One region of the Brevibacillus sp. FW306-2-1A-C05A genome, then DNA from elsewhere that is predicted to be linked to it. Evidence: riboswitches for the same ligand, from Rfam matches in the RefSeq annotation. Region 1 holds a riboswitch; each other region holds the start of a gene.
What was found. Region 1 has a riboswitch for lysine ahead of AC3WJN_RS08490 (aspartate kinase). Riboswitches for the same ligand answer to the same signal wherever they lie in the genome.

Region 2: linked by a shared signal. The riboswitch ahead of dapD (2,3,4,5-tetrahydropyridine-2,6-dicarboxylate N-acetyltransferase) and the one ahead of AC3WJN_RS08490 (aspartate kinase) in region 1 are both predicted to bind lysine.
Region 3: linked by a shared signal. The riboswitch ahead of AC3WJN_RS07480 (amino acid permease) and the one ahead of AC3WJN_RS08490 (aspartate kinase) in region 1 are both predicted to bind lysine.

Annotation. Positions count from the first base shown of each region.
Region 1 covers NZ_JBYSWV010000009.1:10,423-18,288, forward strand. The annotation lists gene sdhA (succinate dehydrogenase flavoprotein subunit) at 1-482, opposite strand, end outside; gene AC3WJN_RS08480 (succinate dehydrogenase cytochrome b558 subunit) at 501-1,112, opposite strand; gene AC3WJN_RS08485 (DUF2507 domain-containing protein) at 1,438-1,890, shown strand; gene AC3WJN_RS08490 (aspartate kinase) at 2,018-3,259, opposite strand; lysine riboswitch at 3,504-3,690, opposite strand; gene uvrC (excinuclease ABC subunit UvrC) at 3,777-5,558, opposite strand; gene AC3WJN_RS08500 (DUF2164 domain-containing protein) at 5,595-5,846, opposite strand; gene AC3WJN_RS08505 (ABC transporter ATP-binding protein) at 5,979-6,692, opposite strand; gene AC3WJN_RS08510 (ABC transporter ATP-binding protein) at 6,694-7,455, opposite strand; gene AC3WJN_RS08515 (branched-chain amino acid ABC transporter permease) at 7,457-7,866, opposite strand, start outside.
Region 2 covers NZ_JBYSWV010000001.1:495,063-502,928, forward strand. The annotation lists gene AC3WJN_RS02545 (DUF1885 family protein) at 1-411, shown strand, start outside; gene AC3WJN_RS02550 (glycoside hydrolase family 73 protein) at 635-1,273, shown strand; gene AC3WJN_RS02555 (DUF4912 domain-containing protein) at 1,424-1,786, opposite strand; gene AC3WJN_RS02560 (hypothetical protein) at 1,900-2,496, opposite strand; gene AC3WJN_RS02565 (N-acetyldiaminopimelate deacetylase) at 2,789-3,922, opposite strand; gene AC3WJN_RS02570 (aspartate aminotransferase family protein) at 3,926-5,140, opposite strand; gene dapD (2,3,4,5-tetrahydropyridine-2,6-dicarboxylate N-acetyltransferase) at 5,155-5,865, opposite strand; lysine riboswitch at 5,983-6,172, opposite strand; gene AC3WJN_RS02580 (flavodoxin) at 6,328-6,771, shown strand; gene AC3WJN_RS02585 (GNAT family N-acetyltransferase) at 6,874-7,419, shown strand; gene AC3WJN_RS02590 (EcsC family protein) at 7,420-7,866, opposite strand, start outside.
Region 3 covers NZ_JBYSWV010000007.1:29,865-37,730, forward strand. The annotation lists partial or broken gene AC3WJN_RS07450 (rhodanese-like domain-containing protein) at 1-557, shown strand, start outside; gene AC3WJN_RS07455 (sulfite exporter TauE/SafE family protein) at 554-1,333, shown strand; gene AC3WJN_RS07460 (LrgB family protein) at 1,418-2,086, opposite strand; gene AC3WJN_RS07465 (CidA/LrgA family protein) at 2,083-2,454, opposite strand; gene cidR (cidABC operon transcriptional activator CidR) at 2,568-3,479, shown strand; gene AC3WJN_RS07475 (TolC family protein) at 3,645-4,835, opposite strand; gene AC3WJN_RS07480 (amino acid permease) at 4,891-6,333, opposite strand; lysine riboswitch at 6,447-6,633, opposite strand; gene AC3WJN_RS07485 (hypothetical protein) at 6,749-7,057, opposite strand; gene AC3WJN_RS07490 (CGNR zinc finger domain-containing protein) at 7,254-7,811, shown strand; partial or broken gene AC3WJN_RS07495 (inositol monophosphatase family protein) at 7,851-7,866, opposite strand, start outside.

The sequences.
Region 1 (7,866 bases):
AGGAAATCCCAATATTCGTACTTGGTAACCAGACCTTCTGCTTCGTAGCGGCGTACTTGCTCGTCCAGCGCGTACAGCAGTTGTTGTCCGGTTGTCGCACCTGCAAACGCAGTACGGTGATGTTTTGTTCCCCCGAAACGGCGGAAGTCCAACAGACCTTCTGGTGTGCGGTTGAACATGACGCCCATCCGGTCAAGCATATAGATAATTCCAGGTGCTGCATCGCACATTGCTTTTACTGGTGGTTGGTTTGCCAAGAAGTCTCCACCGTAAACTGTATCGTCGAAGTGCTCCCATGTGGAGTCGCCTTCCCCTTTGGTATTTACCGCACCGTTGATACCGCCCTGTGCACAAACAGAGTGGGAACGTTTTACCGGAACCAGGGAGAACAACTGAACGGGAACGCCTTTTTCTGCAGCTTTGATAGTAGCCATCAAGCCGGCCAATCCACCACCGACAATGATAAGTTTACCTTTTGCCATGATTTAGTCCCCCTATCCCTACAGAATGAAAGCCGACATCGCACGCAATCCGATGAAGGTTACAACTACGAATACGACCATAGTGAAGTATGTTGCAATTCGTTGGGAACGTGGTCCAACCGTAATTCCCCAGTGAACCAGGAACGACCAGAGTCCGTTGGAGAAGTGGAAAACCGTGCTGATAATCCCGATTGTGTAGAATACGATCATTGCTGGGCTGCTGAAAATGTTTGCGACCATGTCGAAGTCAACATGTGCACCCAATGCCTTCTGAATGCGAGTTTCCCATACGTGCCAAACAATGAAAATGAGGGTAATGATACCTGTTACCCGTTGCCACAGAAACATGTGGTTTCTGAAGTAACCGAAGTTCCCTACGTTTTGTTTCGCTTGGAACGCGATGTAGAGACCGTAAACAGCGTGAAACAGGATCGGGATGTAGATGAAGACAAATTCAACTACAAGCAGAAGTGGAACGTTTTCAATCAGACCTACCGTCTGGTTGAAAGCTTCTGCTCCACGGGTCGCCTGGTAGTTGGCTGTCAAGTGGAACAGCAGGAAGAGCCCGATCGGAAACAAACCAAGAAGTGAGTGCAGCTTGTGACTGAGAAAGCTATGGCCTTTCGCCATACAATGGTCCCCCTTTCAGTGTATGTAGCGCTCTTTTATGGACCTTTCTCCCATATCCTAACCCATTGCCTGACCCATTAGACATGCCAAAAAACCGTTAGCTCTCTCCCCGCCTAACTTTGTCGGAATGTGTCAAAATACGAAAAAAAGTTGGGCAAAACTTTGACCAAATCCAATTGTACTCTTGTCGACACATAGCGTCAAGACAATCAGTAGACTAAATACATTGATAGAATAACTTTGTTTAGTTTCACTATTTTTTCTCTTAATCGGTCATGAAGCAAGCCTCCCTCTCATAATCTAGTACAGACAGGAGGGAAGCGAGATGAAAGATACCGATCAGTTGGCAGCCCTGTTGCCGCCCCACACGATTCCGGTGGCCGAACGCATGCACATGCCTTATCTCGGCTACCATCTGCTCCGCGAAACATTGACGAACGCCTTATTGGGAGACAGCGAAAGCCCGATATTGTACTGGCTGGGCAAAGACATCGGCCGGAAAATTCCGGTTCAGTCTTCCACGGGCCCGATTCTCCCTTTTATCCGCCTTGGGCTGGGACAGCTCGATCTCGTGGAAGAAACGGCAGACGCGATCGTCTACAAGCTCTCGCACACTATCTACAACTACCAAACGCCCGAGCGGCTCAGCCGCGCCTTGTCACTAGAAGCCGGAATCATCGCCGGCAGCATCGAGCAGTGGAAGGGCAAGGACACGTCCGCACAACTGGAGATCGAAAGCTCGTCCCGCATTCTTATCAAGGTGCGGACGCAAAAATAAACAAGCCGTTCGCCTTTGTGCGGGATACTGCCATACTTTTGTCATTGCAAAAGGCAGCGGGAACCCGCACTCGCGAATCATTCAAAAAGATGCCCCCTCTGCCAGCGGGCGAGGGAGCATTTGCTTCTTATAAGCCGTGCACGACTGCTGTTTCCGCCACATCAAGTCCGTATGCCGTATGCAGGCTGCGAACGGCAAGCTCGGTTTGGCCAGCAGGAATAACGCAGGACACTTTGATGTCCGACGTCGAAACCATTTTAATAGAAATTTCTTTTTCAGCCAAAACGCGGAACATCTCAGCGGCAACCCCCGGATTGTTCACCATGCCGGAGCCGACGATGGACACTTTGGTCAAGTTTTGCTCGAAGTCGACTTTTTCGAAGCCCAGCTCCGCTTTGTTGTTTTCCAGCGTATCCAGCGCCTTTTTCAAGTCATCTGCCGCGACCGTAAACGAAATGTTCGTGACAGCGGCATCGTAGGAGCTTTGAATGATGATGTCGACGTTCACCTGGTTGTCTGCGAGTGTATTGAACAGGCGGGAAAGAGTCCCCACCTTTGCAGGCATCCCGACAACCGTAACTTTGGCGACATCTTCGTCATGCGCGACTCCACTTACTACTCTTCCTGTTTCCATGTTGGCAACCTCCTCAACGTACGTACCCTCTTCGGCAGTAAAGCTGGAGCGGACCACCAGCCGTACCTTGTATTTTTTCGCAGCCTCCACCGAACGCGGATGCAGGACGCCTGCGCCGAGATTGGCAAGCTCCAGCATTTCATCATACGAGATCGTATTCAGCTTGCTTGCTGCCGGCACCATGCGCGGGTCGGCCGTGTAAACGCCAGAAACGTCTGTAAAAATCTCGCATTTGTCAGCATTCAGGCTGGCTGCCAGCGTAACCGCCGATGTATCCGATCCACCGCGGCCGAGCGTTGTAATTTCTCCTTCGTCGCTAAGACCTTGGAACCCTGCCACAATCACGACGCGGCCTCGACCGAGCTCCGCCTGAATGCGCTGTGGATCAATTTGCTTGATCCGCGCCCGGCCGTGGATCGCTTCTGTCGTCACTCCGGCCTGCCAGCCAGTCAAAGAAATGGCATCGTAGCCTTTGGAATGCAAGGCCATCGCGAGCAATGCGATCGATACTTGCTCCCCCGTGGTCAGCAGCATATCCATTTCACGCTCGGAAGGGTAGGCGCTGATCTGTTTGGCCATATCTACCAGGACGTCGGTAGATTTGCCCATCGCAGACACGACGACTACCAGGTCATGCCCTTCTTCTTTGTAGCTGATAATTCGGTCCGCAACTCGTAAAATTCGCTCAATAGTCCCTACAGAGGTGCCTCCGTATTTCTGCACGATCAACCCCATGCGGCTTCTCTCCCTTTTCTCATATCCAATGTTTGTAGAATGTATCGTTTTCTCTCGTTTTATTAGCTTGTTTTCGCTTACTCGTTTATGGAAAATTTTACCTGTCACTTTATAAAAAAGGCACCGACAAGGAATAAGTACCTGCCGCTGCCTACTGTTTCGACATACCGGTTCCTCCCTCCCAATACACGCGGACAATGCAGCACATGACAGGACAACACCTATCACCGCTCACATTGACACACCGTGAGATAGCACTCCATCTGACGCCGGTTAAGAGCCAGATGACAGTCCTGCACTTGTTCAATGCAGACCCAGCATGGAGAACTACGGGTTTTCCTCCACACTTCGGCGAATTCCCCTTTCCCGCTCCCTTCACAGATACCCGATCTCAGGGTGGTACTCTTGGTTTTCGCGCCTCTACCTCACTTCATAAGGGAAGTGAGGCTAACTATTCTGTTTGAAACGCATTATATCACGGGAATCCGAACGGTTCAATCGCTTTTTGAAAAAAACGTTACGATTCCAGCTTGCGCAAATGGGCGATAATCTGCTTCGCCAGCTTGTCGCCGATCCCCAACTGCCGGAAATCCTCCACCGTCGCCTCGCGCATTTTTTTCAGCGAGCCAAAATGGGTAAACAACAGCTTGCGCCGCTTTTCGCCGATGCCCGGTATTTCGTCGAGCTGGGAGGAGAGCATCGTCTTCGTCCGGGATTGTCGGTGAAACGTAATCGCAAACCGGTGCACCTCGTCCTGAATGCGCTGCAGCAAGTAAAATTCGTAGCTGTCCCGCTTCAGATTCACCGGCTCCGGCGGATCGCCGTACATCAACTGCGCGGTTTTGTGCTTTTCGTCTTTGGCCAGGCCGCAGACCGGGATGTACAGCCCCAGCTCGTTTTCCAGCACGTCCATGGCGGCGCTGATCTGCCCTTTGCCCCCGTCGATGACGATCAGATCGGGCAGCGGCTGGTTTTCCTTCAGCAAGCGCGAATACCGTCTGCGGATTACCTCGCGCATGGAGCCGTAATCGTCCGGCCCTTCGACTGTCTTGATCTTGAACTTGCGGTATTCCTTTTTGTCCGGACGGCCGTCCGTAAAGACAATCATCGCCGACACAGGCTCGGTTCCTTGGATGTTGGAGTTGTCGAACGCCTCGATCCGGTGCGGGACGCCGATCCCCAGCACATGCCCCAGGTTGTGCACCGCCTGAACGGTCCGCGCGTCGTCCTTGGACATCAGGGCGAACTTTTCCTGCAGGGCGATCCGCGCGTTTTCACAAGCCATCTGCACCAGTTCGCGCTTTTTGCTGCGCTTGGGCGTCAACACCTTGACTCCCAGCCATTCACTCAACAGCTCCGGCTCGCTTTCCTCCGGCAGCAAAATTTCTTTGGGCAGCGCGTTTTGCTTGTCGTAGTAAAACTGGGTGACGTACGACATGAAGTCCTCGCTCTCGTTTCCGTAGTAAGGGAAGGAGGTCGTCTGCCGCTCGATCATCTTGCCCTGGCGCATGTAAAAAATTTGAATGCACATCCAGCCTTTTTCCACGGCAAAGCCGATAATGTCGCGGTCAACCGTATCGGTGAACGTAATTTTCTGCTTCTCCATCACCGCTTCGATGCTCTTGATCTGATCGCGGAACTCCTTGGCCCGCTCAAACTCCATCGCCTCTGCGGCCTGGAGCATTTTTTCCGTGAGCTGCTGCTTCATCTGCTCGTGTCCGCCGTCGAGGAAGCGGCTGATCTCATCTACCAGTCGCTGGTTTTCTTCAGCCGAAACCTCGTACACACAGGGGGCGAGACATTGGCCCAAATGGTAGTACAAACATACCTGCTTAGGCATGTTGCGGCATTTGCGCAAAGGATAGAGCCGGTCGAGCAGCTTTTTCACCTCGGACGCGTCGCCTGCATTCGGGTACGGCCCGAAGTATTTCGCCTTGTCTTTCAGCACCTTGCGGGTAATTTCCAGCCGCGGCTGCGCTTCGTTCGTAATTTTGATGTATGGGTAGGTTTTGTCGTCGCGAAGCATGACGTTATAGCGCGGGTCGTGCTTTTTGATGAGGTTGCACTCCAGCAATAACGCCTCGATCGCAGACGACACCACGATATACTCAAAGTCCGCGATCTCGCTGACCAGAAGCTGCGTCTTCCCGTTATGGCTTCCGGTGAAGTACGAGCGCACGCGGTTTTTCAGCACCTTGGCTTTTCCGACGTATATAATTTCCCCGTTTGCATTTTTCATCAGGTAGCAGCCGGGCTTTTCTGGCAGCACAGCCAGCTTGTCTTTCAAGGTACGGTTCATGGCTGCACCTCCTTTTTCCTTTTAACGGCTTTCGCTTTAGCGTTTTTTCATGACGGGCTGTTCCAGGACGTACAGCTCATCCTCCAGGGCGTTCATCCGCTCCAGCAACAGCTTGCGGCTGTCCTGTACGCCCTGGTTATAGTAAAACGGCCCGAGCTCTCTGGAAAAGAAGGCGATCAGCTCTTCCGTCTCCAGGTTGCCCAGCTCCTCGCCGTGTTCTGCGTGAAAATACCGTTGCACTTGCAACACGAGATATTCCGTTTGCTCTCTCGTCAGTTTGGTTGGCATCCGCATCTGGCTTCCTTCCATGGTTTTCTTCTGATAAGAATATACGTTCTACTCCCATAGTACCACGGATCGGGCAGCAAAAAAACTGCCGCTTCGATCTGAAAGCGACAGTTTTCCTCTGACAGCCAGCTTTTAATGCTTGCGTCCGCCCAAGTACGCTTCTTTGACGCGCTCATCGTTCAACAGCGCGTCAGCCGCCCCGTCGAGAACAATCTGGCCGGCTTCCAGCACATAGCCGTAATCGGCGATTTTCAGTGCCTGCTTGACGTTTTGCTCGACGATCAGCACCGTCGTGCCTTCCGCATTAATCTGCTTGATGACTTTGAAAATGTCTGCCACCACAATCGGGGCCAGTCCCATGGACGGCTCGTCCAAAAGCAGCAGCTTGGGGCGCGACATCAAAGCTCTGGCAATCGCCAGCATTTGCTGCTGCCCGCCAGACATCGTACCGCCCAACTGGGTCAGCCGTTCTTTCAAAATCGGAAACCAGGTCATCATTTTTTCCATGTCGTCCTTGATGCCTTGGGTGTCGTTGCGTTGGAAAGCGCCCATTTCGAGGTTTTCCAGCACGGTCATTTTGCCGAGGATCGCCCGCCCTTCCGGCACGAGCGCCAGTCCGCTTTTCACGATCTGGTGCGGCTTTTTGCCGTCCATGCGCTCCCCGCAAAACGTAATGCTGCCTGCCTCCGGCTTTAGTTGGCCGGCGATCGTGCGCATCGTCGTCGTTTTGCCTGCTCCGTTGGCGCCGATGAGAGAGACGATCTTTCCTTCCGGCACTTCCAGCGTAATGCCGCGAATCGCCTTGATTTGACCGTAGGAGGTCGAAAGGTTTTGTACGTGCAGCATGCTATTCTTCCTCCTTGCCCAAGTATGCCTCGATCACATCGGGGTTGTTTTGTACCTCTTCCGGCGTTCCGTCCGCAATTTTCACGCCGAAATTGATGCAGACGACTTTCTCGCACAAGTTCATGACCAGCCCCATGTCGTGCTCGACCAGCAAGACGGTCGTGCCGTCATCGCGAATTTTGCGCACCAGTTCCATCAGCGCTTTCGTCTCTGTCTCGATCATCCCGGCAGCAGGCTCGTCCAAAAGCAATAGCTTCGGCTCGGTCGCGAGCGCCCTGGCGATTTCCAGACGGCGCTGCTGCCCGTACGCGAGCGTATCCGAGCGGACGTCTGCCACGTCGGACAGCCCGACAAACTCCAGCAATTGTTCCGCTTTTTTCGCAACCGCCTTCTCCTCGGACCGCTGGCCAGGCGTGCGCAAAAGCGAAGCCCAAAACCCCGCCTTCATCCGCGCATGGCAACCTACCTTGACGTTGTCGAATGCGCTCATGTGACCAAAGAGGCGAATATTTTGAAACGTGCGGGCAATCCCCATTTCCGTGATTTTGTTCGGCGGCATCCCGTTCAGCGTCTGTCCGGCAAAGGAAAAGGTGCCTGTCGTCGGCGCAAAAATTCCGGTGGCCATATTGAAGATCGTCGTCTTTCCGGCGCCGTTCGGGCCGATCAGGCCGACAATCTCCCCTTCGCGCACGGAAAAGGACACATCGCGCAGGGCCGTGATGCCGCCAAAGCTTTTTCCTACGTTCGCCAGTTCCAGCAACATCTCACAGTCCCCCCTTCGCCTTGCTTTTGTCTTTTTTGAACCATTTTTTGAAAGTATCGGTACCGATCAGACCGTGTGGACGGAAAGCCATCACGCCGACCATAATCAGACCGTACATGAGCATTTTGTATTCGGCCAGGCCGCGCAAAACTTCCGGCAGCGCCGTCAGCACGAGCGCGCCAAACAATGGTCCCCACACGACCTCGCTTCCCCCGATCACGGCAAAGGAGAGAATTTCCACGACTTTGTGGTAGTTGAAATCGTCCGGCGTAATCGTCGTCGTAATGTGCGCGAACAAGCCGCCGCACACGCCGGCGAGCACCGATCCGATGACGAAGGCGAGCATTTTGTAGTACGCCACTTGCAGGCCCATCGCCCGCGCCGCTGTCTCGTCCGCCTTGATCGCTTCGA
Region 2 (7,866 bases), on a different contig from region 1:
TACATCTATTTCGTTAATGGCTCAACTGCCCAATCCGCAAGTATTGACGACGTAAAAGCCAAGTTTACGCGATATATGGACATGACCTCGAAAACAGGGGAGCAGCTCGGCTGGTCCTACGCAGAGGCCGCTTTTCCATATACCATAGAAGAACGTCCGGAAGGCAAGGACTCGTGGTTCCTCCTGAAAGGAAAAGACCCAAGCATGTACAAGTCCATCGTCGTAGGGGTCGGCAGCAAAGAGGAAAACGGCACCGAGAAGCACTACATCCAGATTGCCCTGCCCGAATCAGCGACGCACGGCGACAAGAACAAAGCAAACGAATACTGTCGTTACTTGGCCCGCGATTACAAGGCGGAGCTCCATCTGTTCAACAAGCGCATCCAGTACTTTCAGCCGCGCAAACCATAAGAACGCAAGCAGCCGATGTTGTCGGCTGTTTTTTTGTGGCCGCTTGGCAAAATGCGCGCTGTCGCTTACTGGCTGCCTCCGCGTTCGGCTTTCTTCCGCAAGTGGGCTTTTTCGCTGGCTCCGGCATAAGAATGGTACGGATGGCCCTTTTTGTGTCCCGAATCGGGGGCGACACAAAAAAGCGGCAAAAACCAGCATGCTCACCATGAAGAGAGGTGCCCGCATGGAACCGAAAGCATTCATCGAGCTGGTGGCAGGCTCCGCCAGGCAAACTTTTCTCAATTACCATATCTTCCCTTCGATCACCATTGCGCAAGCCATCCTGGAATCGGGATGGGGGCAAAAAGTCCCGCAAGACCCAGTTACAGGCCGCTCCTCGTACAATTTGTTCGGGATCAAAGGCACAGGCCCGGCCGGTTCCGTCACCATCACAAGCAAGGAGGTGGAGAATGGGCAGACCGTGTCCCGCCAGTCTACGTTCAAAGCGTACTACAGCTATCAGCAGTCGATTGACGATCACGCCCAGTTTCTGCTCAAGCCTACCTACAAAAACGTGCTGACGGCATCCACACCGCAGGAGGCTGCCCAGGCTCTGTCAAAAGCCGGCTATGCCACAGACACGCAATACGCCGACAAGCTGATCCGCCTGATCCAGACGTACAACCTGACGGCCTACGATCAGTTCGCGCCAGAGGAGCCGTCACCGTATCCGCCCTGGAAGCTTGATCTGGGCAAACGCGCGCTTCGCGAGGGGCTTATCACCTCGCCAGAGTGGCTCAGCAAGCTGGACGAACCGATGCCTGTATGGGCCGTCCTCGCTGTCGCCCTGCGCCTGCTCGACAAACAGCGCGAAGCACCATAACGTTATCGTATGCGAAAACAAAAGCCCCGTTCCAGCACAGGCGAACCTGGGCTAAGCGGGGCTCTTTCCTTATGAAAAAAACAGGTACTGCATCATAGAGAGCTTCGCGCGAGCTTTCGCCCGGAAGCCAGATCAAATGAGCACGATGATTCAAATCATTTGAGATCTTGACAGCGAATAGAACCTTCCGTCCACCATCCGAATGCCCAGGTCTACGCAATATTCCAATCCTTGCGTCACTCCGTACAAAATCCATTCGGAAGAACGATGGTTGATATCAAAATCAGTGTAAAGGTCTGTGCCATCATTGCGGATCTCTTTGCGGTCAGTCACGTCAAAAAGGCGCAGGACAAACGGCAGCTCGGCAAAAGGTATCGCAAATTTCTTCTCCACTTCCTGCTCGAACTCCTTCGTCATACTCCACTCCGCCTGAATCGAATGCTCATCTTTCCAGGCGATGTGGATACTCGGGCCTTCTACATCCGTGGACGATCGCGGGGGATTTGTCTCCATTTGCTCCCATCGTTCCTTTCTTTCATGTACTTGCTTTCAACATGTATATTGGTTTTTTCAGTCTATTATACCATGTGACCTAGCCAAGTGGGAACGTATCAGGAGCATTTAATTTATCGTCCTACCGTAAACGTGTTTTCGCCTACGACTACGTAGGAATTAAACTTCTCGGACTTCATCTGCACCTGGACCTTGTAATTTCCATACGCCTCCAGCTTTGTCGATACAAACGGCTCGGAGAAGTAGAAGCTGTTCGCATTTTGCGTGGAGTACTTCCACTCTTTGCCTTTGCTCACTTCCTTGCCGTCCGGTCCAATCAGGACGAGCTGCATCCGCAAGTCTTTGGCGACAGGCGCTTCGTCTACCTCGACGAATACGTTGAAAGTGCGCGGTACGTTTTTGTCGCTGTAGCCTTTGACCGGGTTGCTGAAGACGATATTTTTATTGCGCGTCTGCTGAATTCCTTCAATGACGATGATGTTTACGTTAGGCTTGACTACCTGCAGCTTGCCCGTGCGCGAATCGTAATCAACAAACCCGCCAAGCTTGTTGACCAAGGCCTCAACCGAATCGGCCTTGGAAGCAGGCATATCGCTTGAAATCGTTTCCGTGCCTAAAAAAACGCGCAACGCACCTTCTCCCAAAGCGGCGGTACTCCCAACTCCCGCTACAGTCAGCGCCAACAAGGCCGATAACCATGCTTTTTTCATGTCATAATCCTCCTGTATGTGTGCGCGGCAGCGCTTGATTTTCCGGAATTGCTTCTCCCTATTTTATACGTGGAAGACAGCAAATAGTTGTGGTCCGAAGACAAGTTTTTTCAACAGTATCCACAGAATCCACAGGCGCGGGACATCCAGGAAGAAAGACTTATACACAATCTCGAAAAGAAAATACGCAGGACTCTTGACAAAAGACATCCCCATTCTCTCACCAACCCTTTTTTCGCATACAAAAAAGAGCGGCCAGCTTCGCCGCTCTTTTTTTGCTGCCTGTCTCGCGCTAATTTTGTTCCGACAGCCACGTAAAATATCGGGAGACCAAGCGGATCGCGACTTCGATCGCGTCCTCGCTCGGCTCGATTTTGGAATGGTGCAGCCCGTACGGAGTATGGACGCCCAGCCAGAACAAAAAGCCCGGAATCTCCTGCAGGAAGTAGCCAAAATCTTCTCCGGTCATCGCTTCCTTGCAGGCAATCAGCGTCACGTCTTCGCCCTGCTCGCGCACCCAGTCCATAAAGGCCGTCGTCAGCTTTTCCTCGTTGTACACTTGGCAATACCCTACTCCGTAGTCGATGGACGCCGTACAGTCGAAGCCCGCCTCGATGCCTTTGACGAGCGCTTCAATCCGCGCTTTGACAAGCGCCATGGACTCGGTCGAGAACGTGCGAATCGTCCCTTCCAGCCGCGCCTTTTCCGCAATGATGTTTTGCTTGGAGCCGCCCTCAAGCTTGCCGATGGTCACGACAGCGGAATCGAGCGGGTCGACGTTACGTGCCACAATCGTCTGGAGCTGTGTGATGAGATGGCTGCCTGCGACCACCATGTCGTTTGCTTTGTGCGGAAAAGCTGCGTGCCCGCCTTTTCCGACCAAATCAATGTACAGCTCGGACGTGTTGGCAAACAAAATGCCCGGCTTGGTGGCAATATAGCCGACGGGATACTCCGGCGCGATGTGCAGCGCAAAAATGCAATCCGGCCGCCAGGAAGCAAACTCCTCGCTCTCCATCATCGGCTGAGCGCCGCCTGGCCCCTCTTCTGCGGGCTGAAACAGGAACAGCAGGTCATCTGCAATCGGCTGCTCCACAAAATGCGTCACAAGCCCGAGCGCGATAGCCATGTGCATGTCGTGTCCGCACGCGTGCATGTAGCCTTCGTGCAGCGAGCGAAACGGATACGACGTCTCTTCTGCAATCGGCAAGCCGTCCATGTCCGTGCGCCAGGCGATCGTGCGCTTTGGATTCGTCCCCGCGATCCGGACCAAAATCCCGGTGCGCCACGTCTTGATCTGCATGCGCTCCTGCGGGAGACGCTCCAAGTAATCGAGCAAATACTTTTGCGTCTTCACCTCGGCAAAGCCCGGCTCCGGAATTTGGTGCAGGTCGCGCCGAATCTGGGTAAACAGCGATGTCGCCATCGTTTACGCCTCCCCTTTGGCCCCGTGCCGCACAGCGAGTTCCGCTGCAAAGCTGTCCAGGAAAAGGTCGACGTCTTCTTTGGTCAAGGTGAGCGGCGGCAGCAGACGCACGATTGTTTTTTGCGTCACGTCCACGAGAATGCCGCGATCAAGCAATGCCTGCTGCAAACGGCTGACCTCTTCCGGTGCGGCGCTGAGCGGGATGCCGACCATCATGCCTTTGCCGCGGAGCGCCTGCAACTGTTCCGGGAGACGCGCGCGCAGCGATTCGAGGCCCGCCCACAAGTACGCGATCACTTCGTCCACGCTTGCCGCAAAAGCAGGATCGAGCAGCTCATCCAGCACCACGTTGCCGAGAGCCGCCGAAAGCGGCGACGGCGCAAAGGTCGTCCCGTGGTCGCCCGGCTTGAACTGGTTCATCAGCTTCGTTCCGGCAATCACGCCACCGAGCGGAAGCCCTCCGCCTACGCCTTTGGCAAACAAGATCAAATCCGGCGTCACGCCTGCGTGCTGGTAGGCAAACAGCTTACCAGTGCGTCCCATGCCTGTCTGGATTTCGTCCATGGCAAACAGCATGCCTTCCTCCTGGCAAATCGCCGCCACTTCGCGCAAAAACGGCTCCGACAGCGGCACGACCCCTCCAGAGCCGAGCACAGGCTCCATCAGGACAGCGGCCGGCTTCGCGTCGCGGCAAATCGCCCGCAAGCCGTCCGCATCCTCAGGGTCTAGCTCGTACACCGGAAAGTCCGGCTGCGGAAAATCCTGATACACATGGGCCTGTCTGGTCAGCCGCACCGCGCCCAATGTTCTGCCGTGAAAGCTGTTGCGGAGCACGACAATCCCTTCGCGCCCGGCCCCTTCTGCCTTCGTCCATTTGTGGATCATTTTGATCGCGGCTTCGGTCGCTTCCGCACCGGAATTTGTGAAAAACACTTTTCCCGGGATCGTCTGCTCCACCAGCCGCTGGGCCAACCGGATTGCCGGCTGGTTCAAAAATACGTTGGAAATGTGCAGGAAGCGCTCGCCCTGTTCGCGCAGCGCCTGGACGATCCGCGGATGGGAGTGGCCGAGCACATTGACGGCCAGCCCCGTAAACAAATCCAAATACTTTTTGCCCGCTGTGTCGTACAGGTAGTTGCCTTCCCCTTTTTCGATCGCGATCGGCAAGCGTTTGTAGGAAGAGACGATGTATTGTTCATCAAGCGTACGCCAGTCCATGTGAGCTCTCTCCCCTACAGTTGACGTAGCTCCTGCTTGATCTCCGTCTTGGAGCGAGTTTTGTCGTCGATCTGTTTAATCACGCGCGCTGGTGTACCAGCCACCACAACGTATGGCGGCACGTCTTCAATGACGACCGCGCCCGCTGCCACAACCGCGCCTTTTCCTACGCGCACGCCTTCCAGAACCACGGCGTTGGCACCGATTACGACGTCATCTTCCACTACGACTGGCTGCGCGGAAGGCGGCTCGATGACGCCTGCGATGACAGAACCAGCGCCGATATGGCAGTTTTTCCCGATCGTTCCGCGGCCGCCGACGACGACGTTCATGTCGATCATCGTGCCTTCGCCAATCACAGCACCGATGTTGATCGTAGCGCCCATCATGATGACTGCGTTGTTGCCGATCGTCACCTGGTCGCGGATAATCGCGCCTGGCTCGATGCGCGCCTGGATTCCTTTTGTGTCGAGCAACGGAATCGCCGAATTGCGGCGGTCGCTTTCTACTACGTAGTCTTCGATTTTGTCCGCGTTCGCAGCCAGAACCGGCTCGATTTCTTTCCATTCGCCAAACACAACGCCAGTCGTGCCTGTAATGAACGTCTTGGAGCTGGCACCGAAGTCAATGCCCTCCAGATTGCCTTTCACGTATAGTTTCACTGGTGTTTTCTTCTCGCTTTTTTGAATAAACGCGATAATTTCATTGGCATCCATCATGTTCACTGGTACATCCTCCTTTTAATAAAAAGCGTGCCTGTCAACGAGAGCGAACCGCTCCCCTGACTAAAAAAAGCAATGAGTGCATTCGCTATCTCATTGCTTTCCATACTGCCCAAGCAAATCGTAAATAGCGCTCCACAAACAGGCGATTGCCTTTTGTGACAGGATGCTCATTGTTCACGAATCACCCCAGCCGCTGCTATCCGAGGGGAACAGCAACAGCTTCGGCGCTTTAGCCTTTCCCTCTCTTCCCGCCCCCTGGCAGATTACGAAAAGATGTACTCATCTTCGGCGCACCTCTATTTAGACTTCCAATATTATAATTTCATTTTACTCTACCAAAATCAATCACTTGTGGCAACAGCTTTATGGAAAGAAAAATAACTGTTGACAACGAGAATCATTTTCATTATTTTATTTGTGTGAGAATGATTTTCATTATCTTATTTGGAGGGTTTACTTCTTATGAGCCGCATTTTGATGGTGTACGCAAGCATGACAGGAAACACGCAGGAAGTTGCTGAAGCAATTGCCGAAGGGATTCGTTCCACCGGAAAAGACCTGGAGATAAAAGAAGTCATGGATGCCACTGCCAAGGAACTGGAAGACTACGATGCCATTTTGCTCGGTGCCTATACATGGGGCGACGGCGATCTGCCAGACGAGTGCCTGGACTTTTACGAAGAGATGGACGATATTGATTTGAGCGGCAAAAAAGTCGCGGCTTTCGGTTCCTGCGACTCCGCTTACGAGCATGTGGGCGCTGCTGTAGATATTTTGCTGAAAAAAGCGAGCGAGCGCGGAGCGGAAACTCCACTCGAAGGTCTGAAAATCGAGCTGTCTCCTAACGCAAAAGAAGTAGAGATTTGCAAACAGTTTGGCGTTTCCTTCTCCGAGCTGCTCGGCTAAGACTAGCGCCGGAAAAGAAGTTGTCCAAAAAAATCCTTTTCAAGCAAGCGCTGTCATGATAAAATGTCGATCCATCTTTTCTCAAGAAGGAGGATTGATATCATGACGTTACATACGCATACGGTCTACTTGCGACCACTGCAAGCAAATGACGCAGCCGAGCTTCTGAAGCTTCGGCTGCGTAATCATGCCTTCCTGCAACCGTTCGAGCCGCTCCGCTCCGCCGCCTTCCTGACGCTGAGCGGTCAGGAGGCGCAAATTGCGCAAGCGGAGCAAGACTTTGCAGCAGGGACCGCCTTCGCCTTTGGCGTGTTTTTGCGCGACACGGACGAAATGATCGGCCGCGTCGCTCTGTCAAACGTCGTGCGCGGCGCCTGGCAAAACGCGACCATCGGCTACTTCATGGATGAAGCCTGCAACGGCAAAGGCTACACCACTGCGGCCGTACGGCTTGCGCTCGCGTACGCCTTCCAGGAAGCCGGGCTGCACCGGGTACAGGCCGCTGTCATGCCCCGCAATACTCCCTCCATCCGCGTGTTGGAGAAAAACGGCTTTCGCCACGAAGGGTTGTCCTTGCGCTATTTGCAAATCAACGGCGTGTGGGAAGATCACCTCCTATTTGCGATCACGGCAGAGGACTGGAGCTAATCATTCCTCTTTGTTTTGCTCCACGCGCAATCGCTCCAGGATTCGCCGCTTGCGGTACAGCATTCGCCCCGCTTCGGCGACATCCTGGACGGTTGAGCGATTCAAGTACGCCCCGAACAGGATGCCTGCAATCGGCACCATCTGAAACAGCTTTTTCCAGCCAAAATTTTCCGTGTACGTCACCACGACTTCCCGCCAGCCCTGCAATTGTGCCATGACGTCTTTTTGCGCAGCAGGCTCGTCAAAGCGCGACAGCTCAGCCAGTATCGCCTTTTTGCCGACGATATCGGAAGAAGCGAACTGCAGGCATTTGACCACGAACAGCCGCTCCCGCTTGTCCTCCGGGCGATAGCCGTAGCATAGCGCCATTTCTTGCAGCACTTTCAGCGACGTGCCGAGCAGCAACGGAATATCAAGCGCCAGCGTAAAAATGCCGCCGATGCCTGT
Region 3 (7,866 bases), on a different contig from region 1:
TCGTCGATACGCGTTCTGCCCGGGCGTTTGCGCAAGGACATGTAGCGGGAACGGTCAACATTCCGTTTAACAAAGCCTTTCCCAACTGGGCAGGCTGGCTCGTCGACTACAACCGTCCCGTGTACTTTTTGACCAATCCAGGCGAGCTGGACGAGTTGCTGCAGGCGCTTCGCTCCGTAGGAATCGACAATGCAGCAGGAGTGATGGACGTGAACCGGATTTTGCCGGAAGGCGTCTTTGAACTCGAATCGTACGCGGAAATCACCCCGCTGGAAGCAGCGAGACAGGTAGAAAGCGGAGAAGTACACGTCGTGGACGTACGCAATTTGACTGAATGGCAGGAAGGACACATTCCAAACGCGCAGCACATCATGCTGGGAACATTGCCTGGAAGGCTGGATGAGATACCAGAAGACAAGCCGATCCTCGTGCAATGCCGCTCCGGGGCGCGCTCTGCCATCGGTGCCAGCATCCTGCAGGCAAACGGCTTCAAGCAGGTGCTGAACTTGAGCGGCGGCTTTGTCCAGTGGCAAAAAGACGGATTGGAGAGCGTATGACGTTCAGCCTTGCTCTCACCCTGTTTTTGATCGGCTTTGCGGGGTCGTTCATCTCCGGGCTTGTCGGAATCGGCGGCTCGATCATCAAGTACCCGATGCTCCTCTACATTCCAGCGGCACTCGGACTGGCTGCCTACACGGCCCACGAAGTTTCCGGAATCAGTGCTGTGCAAGTGTTTTTTGCCACCTTATCCGCGGTCTGGGCTTTGCGAAAAGACAAGCTGATTCATTATCAGCTTGTTTTGTACATGGGCAGCGCGATCGTTGTCGGCAGCCTGGTCGGCGGATATGGGGGCAAATATCTCTCGGCTGACGCCATCAACGTCGTCTATGCTATTTTGGCGACGATTGCCGTACTGATGATGTTTATGCCCAAAAAAGCGATCGACGACAAGGAAATGGCCGACATCGCGTTCCATAAGCCTACGGCCGTAACCTCCGCGCTGATTGTCGGAGCCGCTTCCGGCATTGTCGGAGCGGCGGGCGCATTCATTCTCGTGCCGATTATGCTTGTCGTCCTTAAAATTCCTACGCGAGTTACTATAGCGTCTTCGCTTGCGATCACCTTTCTGTCTTCCATCGGCGCGACGATCGGCAAACTGATGGCGGGAGACGTCTTGTTCTGGCCTTCCCTCATCATGGTAATCGCCAGCGTGTTGGCTGCGCCGCTCGGAACTGCGGTCAGCAAGCGGTTGAACACGAAAAGCCTTCAGGCGATTTTAGCGCTCCTGATTTTGGGCACGACGATCAAAATCTGGACAGACCTCATCATGTGAAAAACGGACAGGTTTTCCGCGAAAGGGGGGACCTGTCCGTTTACGATCATCTGTTGCATCTGGTGTCAGCCAGCCAACGGGCTGTTAGACGAGAAGCGTCGTCGCCAATTGCGTGACCAGCGCCGCCAAAATCATGGAAATGCTCGAAACCGTCCCTGTAATCGGACTAATCTCAAACGCCTTGGACGTTCCGGCTCCATGTGCGCTCGTGCCGAGCAGCACGCCGCGGGCGATATCGTCGGAGATGCGCAAATAGGAGATGATGTACGGCCCGATGATCGAGCCGAGCAGTCCGGTCATCAGGACGAGCACAGCGGTGATCGAAGGGACGCCCCCGATCATTTGCGAGACGTTCATCGCAATCGGCGTCGTGATTGAGCGCGGCAAAAGGCTGTACAGCACCTGCTCGTCTGTGTGCAGCAAAAGGGCGAGTACGGCAGAAGAAACGACGGCCACCGCTGAGCCGGACACTACGCTAATCATGATTTGCGCAGCGTGTTTCTTCAATAAAGAGTAGTGTTTGTACAGCGGCACGGCAAACGCGATGGTCGCGGGCTGAAGCATGTACGCCAGCCATTTGCCGCCTTCATTGTAATCACGGTAAGAAAGATGAGTGCAAAGCAGCAGCACGACCAAAACGATTGGCGTAAACAATAGCGGCGAAAACAAGAGAATCGGTCTGTAGCGGTAAAGCCGCTTGGCGATCAGGTAAAGCGCGATGGTGAATAGAAAGCCGAGCAGTCCGATCATCATGAGCGCGAATGCTCCTTTCGCTTGGAAATGCTTTGGGCGATCAAGCCGCTGCACGCCATGACAAACGCCGTGCCGATGACGATAATCAGGACAATTTGCAGCCCTTCATGCAGCATCAAGCTTTGATACGAGACGATGCCGACAGACGGCGGAATGAAAAACAGTAGCAGCTCGGCCATAAGCCAGGCCGCGCCCGATTCGATCCACTCCAGGCGCAGCACTTTTGCCTGGAGCAGCAAAAACACGACAAACATCCCCAAAATGCTGCCGGGGATTTTCCAGCCAAGGACGGAGACGAGCAGGTTCATCAACGCGGACACGATGATGAAAAACGCCACTTGCCCCACGATGATAAGCAGTCTTTTCATGTTGGTCCTCTCCCTTTGTGAAAAGTGTACATCACCTCTTTTCATAGGTAAAATGCATATATAGAATGAGTATCATTCATCATATCTATAGATGAAGCGGAGGGAGCAGCGGGATGGACATTCGCCATTTGCAATATTTTTTGGAGGTAGCCCGCCACAGCAGCTTCACCAAGGCGGCAGAGGCGCTGTACATTACCCAGCCGACGATCAGCAAGATGGTGCGGAACCTGGAAGAAGAAATCGGTGTCGAGCTGTTTGAGCGAGTCGGCAAGCGGATTACGTTGACCGACGCGGGCTGGGTCTTGTTTTCCCAGGCAGAGGTGATGGTGAAGTCGTTTGAAAACATGAAGCTGCATCTCGACGATTTGATGGAGCTGAAGCGGGGGAGAATCCGCATCGGGCTGCCGCCGATGGTAGGGGCGAGCTTTTTTCCGCAAGTGATCGGGAAGTTTTGCGAGCAGTATCCGGGGATCGTGCTGGAGCTGCTGGAGGTCGGCTCCAAAAAAGTCGAGGCGGACGTGGCGTCAGGGATGCTGGACAGCGGCGTTGTTTTGCTGCCGACGAGTGAGGAGCTGTTTGAGTCTTACTCTTTTGTCAACGAACAGATTCGCGTAGTCGTCCACCCTACGCATGCGCTGGCCGGGCGGCAGGAGGTGTCGCTGGCCGAACTGGCAAACGAGCGGTTTTTGCTGTTTCACGAAGATTTTTCCTTGCACAACCGGATCATTGACGAGTGCGTGCGCGTAGGCTTCCACCCGACGGTCATCTACAAAAGCTCGCAGTGGGATTTTCTCTCGGAAATGGTGGCGGCCAACGTCGGGATCACCCTGTTGCCGCAGACGATTTGCCGGGAGCTCGATCCGCGGCGCTTTCACAGCCTCGCGCTGGTCAATCCGACGATCAAATGGCATCTGGGGATGATCTGGCGCAAAAACGCCTATTTGTCGTACGCCACCCGCGAGTGGATTCGCTTTACAAAAGAAATGCTGCCTTCTATAGAAAGAAAGGCTTCATCGCGAGGATGAAGCCTTTCGTTGCGCGGTCGGCCACAGCAGAACGACTGCAGGCTGACGACTGCTTCTTTGATTTATATAAAGGCAGCTTGGCCTTGAAAAGACGCCTGTCAAAGCTGGCGTAAAGCTTGGAAAAAGGAAGGAAAAATGAGATCGAATATTTCGTAACGCGAAATATTAAAGGCCAACCGATTGATTCAAGGTGCTGACAGCGATGTTGTATTGATAGAGAGAATCGGCTGCTTTTGTTTCAGAATCAAACAATTCAGCTTCTGTTTCGATCAGGTCGTTCAGAGATACTTTTTTGTTCGCATAATCGGTGAGTGTGGCGTGATAAGTTTTCCATGCTTCGTCTTTTGCGGCGGTGCTTTCATCCAGCGCTTTTTTTGCTGCGACCGCTTTTTCGTAGGCGTCGCTCACTTCCTGATCGACTTTTTGCTTGAGCTTTTGCAGCAGCAGCTCAGCTTTGCGCAATTCGTTGAGTGCGATTCTTCCTTTGTATGTGCTGATAGCGGCATACTCGGAGGTGTAGTCCAATTTTACCTGGGCAAACGCTCTCTCTGCTTCCGCTTTGACCATGTCAGGGCGTTTTTGGTAGGCGAGAGCTTTGGTTTCTTCCAGCGTTGGCAGCGGGGTATAGGAGAGTTTGCTGGTTTCCAGCAGCCATTGTCTGTCCCTTTTTTCGTTCAGCAATTCATTGAGCTTGGTTAATGCTTGCTTGAAGCTGTTTTCCAGCTCGGACAGCTTTTCTTTCGCAGCGCTGTCCTGGGCCCAGGTTTGGCGTCTGATGCTGTTCTTTTGCAGCTTGATTTTTTCTTCGAGCGCCCGCGCTTCAAAGTACGCTTTTTGTACTTGCATTTGCAAGCTGATTTTCGAAGCGTTATAGGATGCCTCGTCTACGAGCAATGTTTTTTGCGCCTTGGCTGTTTCTTCGTATTTTTTCTTTGCTTCATCCAGAGTATTGATGTCATCTTTCTTGATGGCGGCCTTATCGCGCAGCGTCATGAGGGTTTCGTAGCGGGTGTTGTCATACGTCAGCCGCAGCAGTTCCAGATCAACGTCGTTTTTCAGTGCCTGCTCTACGGCATGGTCGAGGGACAAGGGAACGATTTGGGTCTGTTCCGCTGCTGCGACGAGAGGTTCTTCCGCCAGAGCGAGATGAGCATTGCCTGCCAACAGCGCGGCAACCAGCGTGGTGCTGTAAATGTGCTTGGACAACCTGGATTTCATTATGCTACCTCCTATAAAAAGTAAGAAAATATAATGATAACGATTATCATTATCAAATTTCATGAACAGTATATATTTCCATGCGTTATTCGTCAATACGAAATATGAAAATGTGATAGGAAATATAGTTTGCGCCAAAAAAAAGATTCCCTGCGACGAGGGAATCTTGTAGAGAGTTGTTGCAACGCTATTTTTATTTTTCGTCCATGCTGAGATCGACTTTGTTCAGTGGTACCAGCTTGCTTTTTTTCGTGTATTTGTAAACCAGCCAGACGATCAAAAACAGCGGCAGTCCGATGTAGGAGACGAAAACGCCGTTCCAGTCGATTTCTCCGCCGATGAACGCGGAGTAGTTTTGGCCGATGATGACGATGCAGCAAATGATGAAGGCGAAGATCGGGCCAAACGGGAACAGCTTCGCCCGGTACGGCAAATCGCGCAGATCGCGGCCTTGCGCCAAGTAAGCTTTGCGGAAGCGATAGTGGCTGACGGCGATGCCGAGCCAGGCGATGAAGCCAGACATACCGGAGGCGTTCAGCAGCCACACGTACACTTCGCCATCGCCGAACAGCGAGGACAAAAACGCCAGCGCGCCGATGGCAGCCGTCATGATGAGGGCATTGACGGGGACGCCGTTGCGTGTCACTTTGGAAAACCATTTCGGAGCTTTGCCTTCCTTCGCCAGCACCCACAGCATACGGGTGGAAGCGTACATGCCGGAGTTCCCCGCCGACAGGACGGAAGTGAGAATGACTGCGTTCATTACGGAGGCGGCAAAGGCAAAGCCGGCTTTTTCAAACACGATCGTAAACGGACTGATGGCAATATCGGTAATGTCTCCGCTGATGAGATTCGGATTGTCGTACGGAACGAGCAGCCCGATAATCAGGATCGCGAAAATATAGAACAGCAAGATGCGCCAAAAAATCTGGCGAATCGCTTTCGGGATGTTGCGGGCAGGGTCTTCGCTCTCCCCGGCGGCCACACCGACCAGCTCAGTTCCCTGGAACGAGAACCCGGCAATCATGAACACACCGAGAAGGGCCATGAAGCCGCCGTTGAATGGCGCGTCGCCTTTGGTGAAGTTTTGGAAGCCGACTGCTTCGCCGCCCATGATGCCGAAAATCATCAGGACACCGATCACGATAAAGACGATGACCGTCATGACTTTAATCAAGGCAAACCAGTATTCGGATTCGCCGTAGCTTTTGACAGACAACAAATTCAGAGCAACCATCAGGCAGAGGAACAGGGTACTCCACAAAATGGCGGGAGTATCCGGGAACCAGTATTTCATAATCAGCGCCGCGGCAGATAGCTCGACGGCAATCGTAATCGCCCAGTTGTACCAGTAATTCCAGCCCAGCGCAAAGCCGAGGGACGGATCGACGAATTTGGTGGCGTAGGTGGAAAAGGAGCCGGATACAGGCATGAAGGCAGCCATTTCCCCCAGGCTGGTCATCAAAAAGTAAACCATGATGCTGATGGCGATGTAGGCGACCAAGGCTCCGCCCGGTCCGGCCTCGTGAATCGAGCCTCCACTTGCCAGGAACAGGCCCGTCCCGATGGAGCCGCCGATGGCGATCATCGTCAGATGGCGGGCTTTCAAACCACGTTGCAGTTGATTCTGTGACATATGCTGCTTGCACGACCTTTCTAAAAATTTGAGAAGGTCGGTCGGAAAAGAAAAAACCGCCAATAGCCAAAAAACGGCACAGGGCGGTATGATCCAATCCCCACCAAGCCTTCACTGAAGATAGCACACCACGTTTGCCCGGCAAGCAAACGTGACAGTTCTGTCCCTTTCGGGTACAGCCCCAGCCCATGCGCACAGAGATACGCCATGAGCTTCGGCGGCTTTTCCCTTTCCTGGAGTCATTGATTTCTTCTGAATCTCGTACAGGATGACATAAAAGCCGCGACCTCTACCCTCACCGTGAATGATGAGGATAACATGTATGAAATTGATTTATTTATCAACTATATAAGATTGACGGTTATTTATCAACGAAAAAAGTTGCGCTGCAAAATATTGGCATGGAGCGGTTTTGCTACAAAAAGGATCGGCGTGCAGGCCAGGAGCCTTGCAACTTGCGGATCTGCACGATTTGCCCTGTGTGAAAAGCGTCGTGCAAAATAATGCTCATCACGCTTTGCCCGGCAGGGATGCTCGGAAGCGGCTGGTCGAACGCTTCGTCTGACAGAGCGACGAGCTTTTCATGAATTTGGCGATGGACGGTTTCCATCCGCTGTACGGTGGCCTGCCAGGCTGCTTCGTCGTCGGGCGATCCCGAAGGCTGGAACGTGTCGTCGTTCGTCTCGGCGGTATTGATAAATTCCGTGCCGACGTGCATTCCCATTCGTGAACAAGCAGTTCCATCCGATTCATGTGGTTCCTCCTCGTCTGTCAAACAGATTGGTGAAACGTTATAATGGCAATAAGAAGCAGCTTGTAACCACCTAAATATTTTATGTTGGTTACGGATAGAGAATACCATACACAGGCTGAGCATACAAGAAGCAAAAGAAACGAAAAGCAGATGGGGGAAGAGTGGAGTGAACTGGCTGTGCATTGATTTTTTAAACAGTGATTGGCGCGATTGGCGCGGGTCTGGCCGCAGGGAAAATCGGCTGGCGAAGCAGGAATGGCTGGAGCAGCTTTTGCGGGAATACGCTTTGCACGCCCCATTGCCTATTGATGAGGCGAGTGCAGTGGCGCTGTTGCGTTTGCGCGAATATATGCGCAGTCTGCTGGAGCGGGTCGTGCGCGGGGAAGCGTTGCGGCAGGAGGAACTGGAGGAGCTGAATCAGACGCTCGCGAAGGCGCCTTTTCACGTTCGCGTCATCTCTGCGGGCAAGGAGAGCGGGTATGAGCAGGAGCTGGTCAGCGCCTCCAGCGGCTGGGAGCTGGTGATGGCCCGCATCGCGGCTTCCTTTGCCACGCTGCTGCTTCCTGAGCACGTGCAGCGCATCAAGATTTGCGACAACGAGGACTGCCGATGGGTGTTTTACGATGAAAGCCGCAATCGGGTACGCCGCTGGTGCGATGACAAAATGTGCGGCAATCTCATGAAGGTGCGCCGTTTTCGGGAGCGGCAAAAGGAGAAAAAGTAAGGAATCGGCCGTAAGCTTGCCGACGGAGAGATTCATCGGTTCCGAGAACGCAAAC